DNA from 2 places in the Pseudaquabacterium inlustre genome. Region 2 is predicted to be linked to the other one. Evidence: riboswitches for the same ligand, from Rfam matches in the RefSeq annotation. Region 2 holds a riboswitch; the other holds the start of a gene.
What was found. A riboswitch is a leader RNA that binds a small molecule or an ion and turns the genes downstream of it on or off. The one in region 2 is predicted to bind glycine.
Positions count from the first base shown of each region.

Region 1: linked by a shared signal. The riboswitch ahead of gcvT (glycine cleavage system aminomethyltransferase GcvT) and the one ahead of AACH10_RS15415 (D-amino acid dehydrogenase) in region 2 are both predicted to bind glycine.

Region 1 covers NZ_JBBUTH010000004.1:530,002-537,200, reverse strand. The annotation lists gene AACH10_RS10385 (hybrid sensor histidine kinase/response regulator) at 1-2,367, opposite strand, end outside; glycine riboswitch at 2,539-2,629, shown strand; glycine riboswitch at 2,642-2,767, shown strand; gene gcvT (glycine cleavage system aminomethyltransferase GcvT) at 2,827-3,951, shown strand; gene gcvH (glycine cleavage system protein GcvH) at 4,011-4,385, shown strand; gene gcvP (aminomethyl-transferring glycine dehydrogenase) at 4,555-7,199, shown strand, end outside.
Region 2 covers NZ_JBBUTH010000008.1:182,085-189,283, forward strand. The annotation lists gene deoC (deoxyribose-phosphate aldolase) at 1-309, opposite strand, end outside; gene ushA (bifunctional UDP-sugar hydrolase/5'-nucleotidase UshA) at 326-1,969, opposite strand; gene AACH10_RS15400 (LysR family transcriptional regulator) at 2,031-2,921, opposite strand; gene AACH10_RS15405 (tripartite tricarboxylate transporter substrate binding protein) at 3,060-4,049, shown strand; gene AACH10_RS15410 (M20 aminoacylase family protein) at 4,111-5,346, shown strand; glycine riboswitch at 5,449-5,558, shown strand; gene AACH10_RS15415 (D-amino acid dehydrogenase) at 5,617-6,870, shown strand; gene AACH10_RS15420 (purine-nucleoside phosphorylase) at 6,887-7,199, opposite strand, start outside.

The DNA of each region.
Region 1 (7,199 bases), on a different contig from region 2:
GGCGCGCATCGCGCGCACCGCGTCCAGGCCCGACAGCGCCGGCATGTTCAGGTCGAGCAGCACGATGCGGTACGCCTCGGCCTCGAAACGGCGCACCGCGCTGCCGCCATCGTGCACACCGTCGATGCGGTAGCCGGTGCCCTCGGCAAAGGCCTGCAGCAGCATCAGGTTGTGCGGGCTGTCGTCGGCGGCCAGCACCGGCACCACGCTGCGCCCGGCCCGCGCCACCGCGCCGGCAGGCACCACCGACGGCGGCACGCCGTGCGGCAGCGTCACCGGCCCTTCAGGTGCCGCGGCAGTGGCCGGCAGCGGCAGCTCGACATGGAAGCACGAGCCCATGCCCTCGCGGCTGACGACCCCGATCTCACCGTCCATGGCCTCGGCCATGCGCTTGCAGATGGCCAGGCCCAGGCCGGTGCCGCCCAGGCTTTGCGCGGCCTGCGGATCGGCCTGCACATAGGGCAGGAAGATGCGCTGCAGCCGGTCGGCCGGGATGCCCACGCCGGTGTCGCGCACCTCGAAGCGCACATGCTGGCGGTTGCGGCCGAAGCCGACCAGCAGCGTCACCGTGCCCGCCGGCGTGAACTTCACCGCGTTGCCCAGCAGGTTGCGCAGCACCTGGCCCACGCGCATGGCGTCGCCCACCACGGTTTCGGGCAGGTCGGGATCGGTCTCCACGTCGAGGGCCAGGCCCTTTTGCTGCGCGCGCGCCTCGAACAGCGCCACCTGCTGCGCCACCAGGCGCGGCAGCGAGAACGGGTGGCGCGTCAGCGTCAGCAGACCGGCCTCGCTCTTGGACAGGTCCAGCAGGTCGTTGAGCATGTGCAGCAGGTCCTGCCCGGCATTGCCGAACAGCGCGACATGGCGCTTCTGCTGCGCATCCAGCCGGGTCTGCGACAGCATCTCGGCCGCGCCCAGCAGCGCGTTCAGCGGCGTGCGGATCTCGTGGCTCAGGTGCGCCAGGAAGTCGCTCTTGACCTGGTTGGCCGCCTCCAGCGCGGCGTGCTGCAGGCGCAGCCGGCGGGTCTCGCGGGCGGCATGCCGCTGCGCGTGCCACACCGCCAGGCCGCCGATGGCCAGCAGCAGGGCCAGCGGTGCCCCGATGTGGCTGAGCTGGCCGCGCCAGACCACCAGCCCGGTGTCGATGACCAGCAGCAGCACCCCGCCGGCGGCGGCCGCCAGCAGCACCGGCCAGGCCCGTGGCGGCGACTGGCGCCAGCCCTGCAGCGCCCACACCAGCCAGGGCAGCAGGCCCAGCGCCAGCAGGGCCGCGTCGACCGCCGGGCGCGGCGCCGCCAGCAGGCGGTTGTTGTCGATCGCGTCGTGCAGCGCGGCCAGCGCCTGCGTGGCGCTGCGCAGCCCTTGCGCCGTGAGCACCTCGCCCCCCAGGGCGGCGCTGGCGCCGATGAACACCACACGGCCACGCACCGCGGCCGCCAGCGCCTGCGCCTCGTCGTCGGGCAGCAGCCCCCGCGCCGCGGCATCCACGCGCCACAGCGCCAGCGGCGCCGGCACGCTGTCGGGCCGGGCCAGCCAGGGCCGCAGGCGCTGCTCGGCGTCCAGCGTCCACAGCGGCCCGGCGGGGGTCTGCACCAGCACCTGGTCATCGCGGCGCACGCAGCGCATGGCCTGGGCCTGGCCGGGATGCAGGGCCTGCCACACCGCCATCGGCAGCAAGGGCAGCGCCAGGTCGCCCGCCTGCTGCCACAGCGGCACATGGCGCAGCACGCCGTCGGCATCCACCGGCACCGACAGGGCCCCCACCCGTGCCAGGGCGCCCGCCGCTGCGCCGCCAGCAGCCCAGTGCGGCAGTTGCCAGCCCGCCACCGGCGCCGGCACGCAGCCGGGCGGCGCCAGCAGCATGCCGGCGGCCGCGTCGCCCTCGCCCGCCACGCTGCGCGCGGCCAGCAGCACCGGCGCCGGCGCGCTGGCCACCCACTCGGCGAACGCCGCGTCGCCGTCCTTGGCATCCACCAGCATCAGCCCGAAGGCCACGCCACGGGCGCCGTGTGCCAGCAACCAGCGGCCGGCCGGCACATAGGCATCGCGGCGCAACGGCCAGGCGCCCATGCGGCGCACGCTGTCCTCGTCCACATCCACCACCCGCGCGGCGTCGGCCGGAGCCGCGGGGGCCAGCCAGGCGGCCTGCAGGTCCTGGCGGTGGTCGAGCCAGGCGTCCAATGGCAGCGCACGCGCCGCCAGCAATGCCAGCCCCAGGGCCAGCAGGCTCAGCGCGCTGGCCACCACCACGCCGCGCGTCCGGCCCACGCTGCGCCACAGCGCGGCCAGCGCCGGGCGCACGCCGGGCTCGGCCTGCACGGCGGCGCCGGCGACGGTGGAACGGACAGCGGGGGGCGGGGCCGGCATGGGCGCAATACAGCTCGCGGCAGGAACGGCCGACATCATCGCCGCTTTGCACCGGTCCCGACCCGGTGCGGTGGCCGCACGCCCCATGTCCGGGGGACGCCGAAGCGGGTGGGCGCCGCGGCGGCAACGCTGCGCCATGGGTGCGCCATGGGCGGCGCAGTGCATTACACTGCGCGCCTGCCAGGAGAGAGCCCCACCAGGGGCCGCCGAAGGCGCAGAGGCACCCCCTCGAACGCTCAGGCAAAAGGACTGGCAGGCGCGCTGCGAAAGCGGGGCGTTCCTCACTGGAGAGAGGCGGGCCGACGCCCAGCGCGTCGCAGCACGTCCACCGAAGGGGCAAGCGGTCGGCGCATACCACGCGGCTGCCAATCTCTCAGGTAAAGCGGACAGCGAGGGGTCTTTCCCATCCGGTGTGGCCGGATGGGTGCCTGAACCCCTCGCCGCCAAAGGATTTGCGCGATGTCCGCTCCCGCCGCCGACCTGCTGACCACCCCGCTGCACGCGCTGCACCTGGAACTCGGCGCCAAGATGGTGCCCTTTGCCGGCTATGCCATGCCGGTGCAATACCCCGCCGGCATCCTGGCCGAGCACCGCCAGTGCCGCGAAGGCGCGGCGCTGTTCGACGTCTCGCACATGGGCCAGCTCAAGCTGCTGGGCGACGAGGCGGCCACCGCACTCGAAAGCCTGGTGCCGCAGGACATCGTCGGCCTGGCGCCGGGCAAGCAGCGCTACGCCTTCTTCACCAATGCCGCCGGCGGCCTGCTCGACGACCTGATGGTCACGCGCCGTGCCGACCACCTGTTCCTGGTGGTCAACGCCGCGTGCAAGGACGCCGACACGCGCCACCTGATCACCCACATCGGCCACCGCTGCACCGTGGTGCCGCTGCCCGACCGCGCGCTGCTGGCGCTGCAGGGCCCGCAGGCGGTGAGCGCGCTGCGCTGGCTGAACGAGGGCGTGACCGCGCTGACCTTCATGACCGGCGGCGACTTCACGCTGGCCGGCGCCGACTGTTTCGTCACCCGCTCGGGCTACACCGGCGAGGATGGCTTCGAGATCAGCGTGCCGGCCGACCAGGCCGAAGCCCTGGCCCGTGCGCTGCTGAGCCTGCCCGAGGTCAAGCCCGCCGGCCTGGGCGCGCGCGACACGCTGCGCCTGGAGGCCGGCCTGTGCCTGTACGGCCACGACATCGACACCCGCACCACACCGATCGAGGCCGGCCTGAACTGGGCCATCCAGAAGGTGCGCCGCCCCGGTGGCGAGCGCGAAGGCGGCTACCCCGGTGCCGACGTGATCGGCCCGCAGTTCAGCACCCCGCCGGGCGTGCGCCGTGTGGGCCTGGTGGGCCTGGAGCGCGTGCCGGTGCGCGAAGGCGCGCCGCTGGTCGATGCCGATGGCCGCCCGCTGGGCCGCGTGACCAGCGGCACGCTGGGCCCCACCGTGGGCCAGCCGGTGGCCATGGGCTACCTGGCCGCCAACCACGGCGCGCTGCACCACGAGGTGTATGCCGAGGTGCGCGGCAAGCGCCTGCCGATGCGCGTGTCGCCCATGCCCTTCGCGCCGCACCGCTACCACCGCGGCTGAGCCGCGTCGTCCGTTTTCCCCTTTCTTCGTTCCACCCACCGCCCCACGAGAGCGCGCACATGACCACCAAGTTCACCCCCGAGCACGAATGGATCAACATCGAGGACCATGAGGCCGCCGTCGTCGGCATCACGCTGCATGCGCAGGATGCGCTGGGCGACGTGGTCTTCGTCGATCTGCCCGAGGTGGGCCGCAGCTACAACCGCGGCGAGGTGTCGGGCGTGGTCGAGTCGGTGAAGGCCGCGGCCGACATCTACATGCCGGTGGACGGCGAGGTGGTCGAGGTCAACGAGGCGCTGCGCGCCGACCCGGCCCTGGCCAACCGCGACCCGCTGGGCGAAGGCTGGTTCTTCAAGGTGCGCGTGGGCAACATGGCCCAGTTCGACGAACTGATGGACGCGCCGGCCTACGACGCGCTGCTCAAGACGCTGTGAAGCCCGCGGCGCCGCATCCGCCCGCGGCGCCGCCCCACCCTGCCGAAGCCGTGAACGGCGCCGTTCCGACCGGATGCGCGCCGAGCCGCGCCGCCGCATGCCTGAACGCCGGCCCGACCGCCTGTCTGACCGCCCTGCCCGACCGCCCTGCCCGCCCCGAGGTGATCCGATGACCCCCGCCCTGCCCAGCCTCGCCGAACTCGAGAACGCCGCCGAGTTCACCGCCCGCCACATCGGCCCCGACGCCGACGAACAGGCCCAGATGCTCAGCACCATCGGCGCCGCCTCCCGCCGCGCGCTGATCGACGCGGTGATGCCCGCCGCCATCGCCCGCAGCCGGCCGATGGACCTGCCGGCCCCGGCCACCGAGGCCCAGGCCCTGGCCGAGTTGCGCGCCATCGCCGCCAAGAACCGGGTGCTCAAGAGCTTCATCGGCTGCGGCTACCACGGCACGCACACGCCGGGCGTCATCCTGCGCAACATCCTCGAGAACCCGGCCTGGTACACCGCCTACACGCCCTACCAGGCCGAGATCTCGCAGGGCCGGCTGGAGGCGCTGCTGAACTTCCAGACCCTGATCACCGACCTCACCGGTCTGGCGATCGCCAACGCCTCGATGCTGGACGAGGCCACCGCAGCCGCCGAGGCCATGACCCTGGCCAAGCGCAGCGTGCGCGCCAAGGGCAACACCCTGGTCGTCTCGGGCGACATGCATCCGCAGATCCTGGAGGTGCTGGCCACCCGCGCCGAGCCGCTGGGCCTGACGCTGAAGCAGGCCGACTCGGCCGAGGCCTGGGCCACCGCGCTGGCGGGCGACGACTACTTCGCCGCCATCGCGCAGTACCCGGCCAGCAGCGGCTGGCTGCATGACTGGAGCGCTGACGCGGCCACCGTGCACGGCAAGCAGGCCGCCTTCATCCTGGTGGCCGACCTGCTGGCGCTGACGGTGCTGAAGACGCCCGCCGAGATGGGCGCCGACATCGCCGTGGGCAGCACCCAGCGCTTCGGCATGCCGATGGGTGCCGGCGGCCCGCACGCCGCCTACATGGCCTGCCGTGACGACTTCAAGCGCGCCATGCCCGGCCGCCTGGTGGGCGTGAGCGTGGACAGCCACGGCGCGCCGGCCATGCGCCTGGCGCTGCAGACGCGCGAGCAGCACATCCGCCGCGAGAAGGCCACCAGCAACATCTGCACCGCCCAGGTGCTGCCGGCCGTGGTGGCCAGCATGTATGCCGTGTACCACGGCCCCGAGGGCCTGAAGCGCATCGCCCAGCGCGTGGCGCGCTACCTGGGCATCTTCGTCGCCGGCCTGCGCGAGCTGGGCGTGGACCTGGGCCAGACCCACCACCTGAACGCCGGCGCCTTCGACACGATCTGCCTGCGCACCGGCGCCGACACCGACCGCCTGATGGCCCGCGCCGTGAGCCTGGGCGCCAACCTGCGCCGCTGCTGGGGCGAGTACATCGCCGTCACGCTGGACGAGACCACCACCCGCGACGACCTGGCGCTGCTGTGGCGCATCTTCAGCGACGACGCGCGCACCCTGCCCAGCGTCGATGCGCTGGCCGCCGCGCCCGACCTGATCCCCGACGCGCTGCGCCGCACCACGGCCTACCTGACGCACCCGGTGTTCAACACGCACCACAGCGAGACCGAGATGCTGCGCTACCTGCGCAAGCTGGCCGACAAGGATCTGGCGCTGGACCGCAGCATGATCCCGCTGGGCTCGTGCACGATGAAGCTCAACGCCACCAGCGAGATGATCCCCATCACCTGGCCGGAATTCGCGAACGTGCACCCCTTCGCCCCGGCCGAGCAGCTGGCCGGCTATGCCGAGCTGAACGCCCAGCTGTGCGGCTGGCTCAGCGAGGCCACCGGCTATGCCGGCATCAGCCTGCAGCCCAATGCTGGCTCGCAGGGCGAATACGCCGGCCTGCTGGTGATCCGCGCCTGGCACCAAAGCCGCGGCGAGCACCAGCGCACCATCTGCCTGATCCCCGAATCGGCGCACGGCACCAACCCGGCCTCGGCCCAGATGGTGGGCATGCAGGTGGTGGTGGTGAAGTGCGATGCCAACGGCGCGGTGGACCTGGCCGACCTGGAAGCCAAGTGCGCCCAGCACGCCGACAAGCTGGCCGCGATGATGATCACCTACCCCAGCACCTACGGCGTGTACGACGCCGAGGTGAAGGCCCTGTGCGCCACGGTGCGCCGCCATGGCGGGCGCGTGTACGTGGACGGCGCCAACATGAACGCGCTGGTGGGCCTGGCCGCGCCGGGCGAGTTCGGCGGCGATGTCAGCCACCTGAACCTGCACAAGACCTTCTGCATCCCGCACGGCGGTGGCGGCCCGGGCGTGGGCCCGGTGTGCGTGGTCGACGACCTGGTGCCCTTCCTGCCGGCCCACAAGACCGGCGGCATCGGTGGCGAGCAGTCCACCGGCGCGGTCAGCGCCGCGCCGCTGGGCAATGCCGCCGTGCTGCCGATCAGCTGGATGTACATCCGCATGATGGGCGCCGACGGCCTGACCGCCGCCACCGAGAACGCCGTGCTGTCGGCCAACTACGTGGCCGCCCGCCTGGCCGGGCACTACGACATCCACTACTCCAGCAACGTGCCGGCGCTCAAGGGCGGCGGCGTGGCGCACGAGTGCATCCTGGACCTGCGCCCGCTGAAGGACAGCTCGGGCGTCAGCGCCGAGGACGTGGCCAAGCGCCTGATCGACTACGGCTTCCATGCGCCGACGCTGAGCTTCCCGGTGGCCGGCACGCTGATGGTCGAGCCCACCGAAAGCGAACCCAAGGCCGAGCTCGA
Region 2 (7,199 bases):
GGGCAGCACCAGGTCCACCTCGTCGCCGCCGGCGGCCACGATGGCCTGGGTGTCGGCCACCGCGCGGGCGAGGTCCAGGCTGCCGTCGGGGAAGTTGGCCACAGCGGCCACGGCCACGCCGGCCGGCGCCTCGGCCTTGGCCTGGGCCACGAAGCGCGGCCACACGCACAGCGCGGCGGGTCGGCCCGCCGGCCCGGCGGCCTTGGCGGCCAGCGCGGTGATGGCCGCCGGCGTGTCGCCGTCGTTCAGGCTGGTCAGGTCCAGGCAAGCCAGCGCGGTGCGGGCGTCGTTCAGCAAGGTGTCGCTCATGTCGATCGATGGGGCTTCAGCGGCGCACCACGGCGTCGCCTGGTTCGAAGTCGGCCACCTTCAGCGGGCTGCGTGCGGCCAGGTAGGCGCGCAGCACCTCGGCGTCGTTGTAGCCGCTGTCGGTGTAGCCGGGGTGCTCGCGCAGGCGCGGGTAGCCGTCGCCGCCCAGCGCGGTGAAGTTGTTGATCGCCAGCTTGTAGCGGCGCTGCGGGTCGATGGGCTGGCCACCGACCAGCGCCTGCTTCAGCACGCCGCCCTCGATGACCATGCGCACGCCGGCGGTCTGGGCAAAGGCGCCCGAGCCCGGCGTCATCCGGGCCGCGGCACGCAGGTAGTCCAGCAGTTCGGTGCCAGTGAGCTCGGCCACGCCCACGGTGTTGGAGAAGGGCTGCACCTTCATCACGTCGCGGTAGGTGATGGTGCCGGCGGGCAGGCTGTCGCGCACGCCGCCACCGTTGATCAGGGCCAGGTCGGCGCCCATCTTGTCCATCATCGCGCGGGCGATCAGCGTGCCCAGCGTGGTGGGCTGCTTGCGCACGGTGCTACGGTCGCCGTCCAGCACGCCATCGGCCTGGGCCACCGGCACGTTCAGCCGGGCCTGGCCGCGCTCCTGGAAGGGTTGCAGGAAGGCACGCAGGCCCGTGTCCTCGGGGATGCGCTCGGTGTAGGTGGCGCGCGTGCCGTCGGCCAGCTTGCGGCTCAGGTTGACCGGCAGCAGCTGGTACTTCACCAGTTCCACGCGGCCGGCCTCGATGACGAAGTCGGCGCGGCCGACGTACTTGCCCCATTCATGGGCCTGCACGATCCAGGCGCCGTTCTGGCGGTCGGGCGCGCAGGGCTGGCCGGGCACATAGGCCTCGTTGCGCCGGTTCTCGGCCAGCATGCACACGGGGTCTTGGCTGTGGCCGCCGACGATCAGGTCCAGGCCCTTGACGGCACGCGCCATCTCCACGTCGCCCGGCGCGTTGACGCCGCGGTTGCCATCGGGGTAGTGGCCCATGTGGGTGGCGGCGATCACCATGTCGGCCTTGGCGCGCAGCTCGGGCACCAGCTTCGCGGCTTCGTCGATGGGCTTGCGGAACTCGGTGCCGCGCACGTTGTCGGGCAGCACCATCTTGGCCGTGTCGTTGGTGGTCAGGCCCATCACGGCGATCTTGTAGCCGCGCCGCTCGAAGATGCGGTAGGGCTCGAACAGGCGCTGGCCGTCCTGGTAAATGTTGGCCGACAGCAGCGGGAAGTTGGCCCAGGCCTTCTGGCGCAGCAGCACGCTGCGCGGCTTGTCGAACTCGTGGTTGCCCACGGCCGAGGCATCGTAGCCCAGGCGGTTCATGCCCTGGAAGTCGGGCTCGGCGTCCTGCAGGTCGCTCTCGGGCACGCCGGTGTTGATGTCGCCACCGTCCAGCAGCAGCAGTTCGCCGCCAGCGGCCGCCACCTCGGCGCGCACGCGGTCGATCAGCGTCTTGCGCGCGGCCATGCCGTACTCGCCATCGGCATTCGGCCAGAAGCGGCCGTGGTGGTCGTTGGTGTGCAGGATGGTGAGCTTGAGCGGCGCGCGCGGCGCCGGCGTGGCGTCGGGCTGGGGCGCGGTGGCGCAGCCGGCCAGCAGGGCGGCGGCCAGCGCCAGCGGGGTGAGCAGGACGGAGCGGCGATGCAGGGGCATGGACGACGGCACAGGGGCGGGCTCGGGACGAAGGCATGGAGCATGCCATAGGGGCATGGCGTCAACCCGCATCCTGCAGCAGCGCCAGCGCCAGCTGTCGCACCAGGGCCAGCGCCGGCGCCTCGGCCCGCCCGGCCAGCGTGACCAGCGCGAAGCGCGCGGTGGCGTCCAGCGGCGGCGCCAGCGTGAGTTCCACCAGATCGGGCGCCGCGGCGCGGATGGCCAGCAGCACCACGTCGCTGTGCCGCGCGGCCTCGGCCAGGCTGCCGACCTCGTCGCAGCGCAGCGTGACGCAGCGCTGCGGATGCGCCTGCGGGCCGTAGCGCTCGACCAGGATGCGCGCGACCTCGTCGCTGAGCGGCGTGGAGGCGATGCCGTGCGCCGCCACCTGATCGAACGTCGGCGCGCGGCGGCTGCGCGCCAGCGGGTGGCCGCGCCGCACCAGGAAGGCGCCGCGCATCTCGCCCACCGGCTCGCTGTGCAGGTCGGGCGCCGGCACCAGCGAGCGCGCGTCGATCACCAGCGCATCCAGCTGCCGCGCGCGCAGCGCCTGCACCAGCAGCTCGGTGCCGCCGCGCGCCACCTCCACCTGCAGGCCCGGCGGCTGGCCGGCCACCTGCAGCAGCAGCGGCGTCATCAGCATCGCGCCGGGGCCCGAGCCCAGGCCCACGCGCAGCCGGCCGGCCAGGCCCTGGCGCATGCGCGGGCCGCTGCCGCGCAGCTCGTCGGCGTCGAACACGATCTGACGCGCACGCACCAGCACCGCACGGCCGAAGGCGCTGAGCTCGTTGCGCCGGCCCACGCGGTCGAACAGCGGCTGGCCCAGCTCGTCCTCCAGCGCGCGGATGCTGCGGCTGAGCGCCGGCTGGGTGAGGTGCACATCGTCGGCCGCGCGGCTGAACGAGCCCAGCTCGGCCAGTGCGATGAAGTGGCGCAGCTGGATCAGCGTCATCGGCAACCTTCGGCGCAATGCATGCAGTGAGCTCATGCTAATGCAAAGAACAATGCATTGGACGCACGAAATGGCGCTGCCTACGATGGCCTGGCGTCGTCGATCTTTGTGTCCCCACCCCTTGCCGAGGATTCCGCCATGCGCCCCCGCCTGCTTGCCCGCCGTGCCGCCCTGTTCGCCCCGCTGCTGCTGGCCTGTGGCCTGGCGCTGGGCGCCGATGCCTACCCCAGCAAGCCCGTCAACCTGATGGTGCCCTACCCCGCCGGCGGCCCCAGCGACGCCATCGCCCGCCTGCTGAACCAGCCGCTGGGCAAGCAGCTGGGCCAGCAGGTGCTGGTGGAGAACCTGGGCGGCGTGAGCGGCGCGCTGGGCGCACAGAAGGTGCTGGCCGCGCCGGCCGATGGCCAGTACATCTTCCAGGCCTCGCCCAACGAGGTGATCCTGGCGCCGCTGGCCAATGCCGCGGTGAAGGTCAAGGCCGAAGACTTCCGCCTGGTGCACCCGGTGGCCGATGCGGTGATGGTGCTGCTGGTGCGCAAGGACCTGCCGGTGGCGAATGTGGACGAGCTGATCGAACTGGGCAAGAAGAACAAGGACAAGCCGCTGACCTACGGCAGCGTGGGCATCGGCTCGCTGTACCACTTCATCGTGGAAGACCTGCAGCACCGCACCGGCATGCCGGCCGCGCATGTGCCGTACAAGGGCAACGCGCCGCTGCTGCAGGACGTGGCCGGCGGCCAGGTCGACTTTGCCGTGCTGGTGTACAGCGCCGCGATGGGCGCGATGGCCGAGCAGGGCCGGCTGAAGATCATCGGCCAGCTGGGCGCACAGCGCTCGGAATTGATGAAGAACCAGCCCACGCTGAGCGAGAGCCGGCAGCTGAAGGACTTCGCGTTCACGATCTGGACCGGCTTCATGGTGCGCAAGGACACGCCGGAAGACGTGGTGCAGCGCCTGCACAAGGACATCGCCGCTACGCTGCAGGACGCCGGCGTGCGCAGCCAGCTGGCGGCGCAGACGCAGGTGGCCTCGCGGCCGATGACGCTGGCCGAATCGGCCCGCTTCTTCGAGACCGAGACGGCGAAGTACCGCGCCCTCGCTCGCCAGATCAAGCTGCAACCGCAGTGAGCCCACAGCCATGAACGACCACGTCAGCCCGGCCTTGCTGGCCCTGAACGGTGCCGATCCGATGGCCTCGCTGGCCACGCTGGATGCGCTGCGCGACGCCGCGCCCGAGTTCGTGGCGCTGCGCCGCGACATCCACCGCCACCCTGAGCTGGGCTTTGACGAACACCGCACCAGCGCGCTGGTGGCCGAGCGCCTGCAGGCCTGGGGTTACACGGTGCACCGCGGCCTGGGCGGCACCGGCGTGGTGGGCACGCTGCAGCGCGGCAGCGGCACGCGGCGGCTGGGCATCCGCGCCGACATGGACGCGCTGCCGATCACCGAGGCCAACACCTTCGCCCATGCCAGCTGCCATGCCGGCGTGATGCATGCCTGCGGCCACGACGGCCACACCGCCATGCTGCTGGCCGCCGCGCGCCACCTGGCGACGCACGGCCAGTTCAGCGGCACGCTGAACCTGATCTTCCAGCCGGCCGAGGAAGGCCAGGGCGGCGCGCTGTGCATGATGGCCGACGGCCTGTTCGACCAGCACCCCTGCGACGCCGTGTTCGCGATGCACAACATGCCCGGCATCGCCCAGGGTCGGCTGGTGTTCCGCGAGGGCGCGGCGATGGCCTCGTCCGACTACGCCACCGTCACGCTGCACGGCGTGGGCGGCCACGGCGCCATGCCGCACCTGGCGCAAGACCCGGTGGTGGCGGCCGCCAGCATCGTGATGGCGCTGCAGACCGTGGTGTCGCGCAACATCGACCCGCTGCACACGGCGGTGGTGACCGTGGGTGCGCTGCAGGCCGGCCAGGCCAACAACGTGATCCCGGCCAGCGCGCGGCTGGAGATCAGCGTGCGCGCGCTCGACCGTGACGTGCGCCGCACGCTGGAAGCGCGCATCAAGGCGCTGATCAGCGCCCAGGCCGAGAGCCTGGGCTGCACGGCGCAGATCGACTGGCGCCCCGGCTACACGGTGCTGGTGAACACGCCCGACGAAACCGCCTTCGCCCGCCAGGTGGGCCTGGAACTGCTGGGCGCCGGCCGCGTGACCGAGCAGGGCCCGCCGCTGACCGGCAGCGAGGACTTCGCCTTCATGCTCGAGCGCGTGCCCGGCAGCTACCTGCTGATCGGCAATGGCGACGGCGCCGCGGTGGGCGACCATGCCCCGGCCCATGCCTGCATGGTGCACAACCCCGGCTACGACTTCAACGACGACAACCTGGCCATCGGCGCCGCCTACTGGGTGCGGCTGGCCGAGCGCTTTCTCGCCGACCCCAAGACCCTGGACACGGAGGCTCCGCCGGCCCCCTGATACCCTTTCGCTTCTGCAGGAGAGTGCCGGCACCGCCCCAGGCGGCGTCGGCCACCGAAGGCGCAAACTCCCATGCACGCTCAGGTCCCGTACTGCACACCACCATCGCCGTCTGGAGAGCCTTCACGCCCGGCGTGAAGCACCGAAGGAGCAAGGCCCGCGCACGGTGCGCGGCGCTGAATCTCTCAGGTACCGAGGACAGGGGGAGCGGCAAGCCCGATCCGGCATCCATCGCGCCGGACGCGGGCACCCGTTTGTGGAGTGCTTCCCATGCATGTGATCGTCCTCGGCGCCGGCCTGCTCGGCGTGACCTCGGCCTGGTTCCTGCGCCAGCAGGGCCATGACGTGACGGTGATCGACCGCCAGGCCAGCCCGGCCGCGGAGACCAGCTTCGCCAACGGCGGCCAGGTGTCGGTGAGCCATGCCGAGCCCTGGGCCAACCCCGGCGCGCCGGCCAAGCTGCTGAAGTGGCTGGGCCGCGAGGACGCGCCGCTGCTGTTCCGCCTGCGCGCCGACCCCGCGCAATGGCGCTGGGGCCTGGAGTTCCTTCGCCAGTGCACGCCCGGCCGCACGCGCCACAACATCCTGCAGATCGTGCGCCTGGGCACCTACAGCCGCGCCACGCTGCAGCAGCTGCGCCAGGAGATCGGCCTGCAGTACGAGCAGCGCACCCAGGGCATCCTGCACTTCTACACCTCGGCGGCCGAGTTCGAGGCCGCCGTGGCCCCGGCCGAGCAGATGCGGGCGCTGGGCTGCGAGCGCCGCCTGGTCTCGGCCGACGAGGCCGTGGCCATCGAGCCGGCGCTGCGCCACATCCGCCCGCAACTGGCCGGCGCCACCTACACGGCCGAGGACGAATCGGGTGACGCCCACCGCTTCGTGCAGGAACTCGCCAAGCGCTGCGCCGCGGCCGGCGTGCAGTTCCGCATGAGCCACACCGTGACCGCGCTGCGCCAGGCCGGCGGCCAGATCGACCATGTGGAGGCCACCGATGCCGAGGGCCGCTTCCAGCGCCTGAAGGCCGACGCCTATGTGCTGGCCATGGGCTCGCTGAGCCCGCGGCTGGCTGCGCCGCTGGGCATCCGCCTGCCGATCTACCCGGCCAAGGGCTACTCGGTGACCATGCCGGTGAAGGATGCGGCCATGGCGCACCAGGTGTCGCTGACCGACGACGAGTACAAGCTCGTCTTCTCACGCCTGGGCGACCGCCTGCGCATCGCCGGCACCGCCGAACTCAACGGCTACGACCGCGACCTGAACCGCGTGCGCTGCGAGGCCATCGTGCGCCGCGTGGAAGAAGTGTTCCCCGGCGCCGGCGACACCACGCAGGCCCAGTTCTGGACCGGCCTGCGCCCGGCCACGCCCAGCAACGTGCCCATCATCGGCCGCAGCAAGCTCGCCAACCTGTTCATGAACACCGGCCACGGCACGCTGGGCTGGACCCATGCCTGCGGCTCGGGCAAGAGCATTGCGCGCATCGTCAGCGGCCTGCGGCCGGAGGTGGCGTTCTCGTTCGCCGCCTGACCGGGCGGCCGGGGCGTCAGGCCTTCAACGCCGGCACCACCGCCGCCAGCAGCTTGGCGGCCTGGTCGGCCGTGGCGCTGGCGGTGTTCAGCGTGTGGGCGTGGCTGAGGTTCTCGTCGGCCATGCCGGCGCCCATGTTGGTCAGCATCGACAGGCCCAGCACCTTCAGGCCGGCATGGCGGGCCAGGATGGTCTCGGGCACGGTGCTCATGCCCACCGCCTGCGCGCCCAGCAGCCGCAGCATGCGGATCTCGGCCGGCGTCTCGAACTGCGGGCCCAGCACCCAGGCGTAGACGCCCTCGTGCACCGTGATGCCGGCGGCGCTGGCG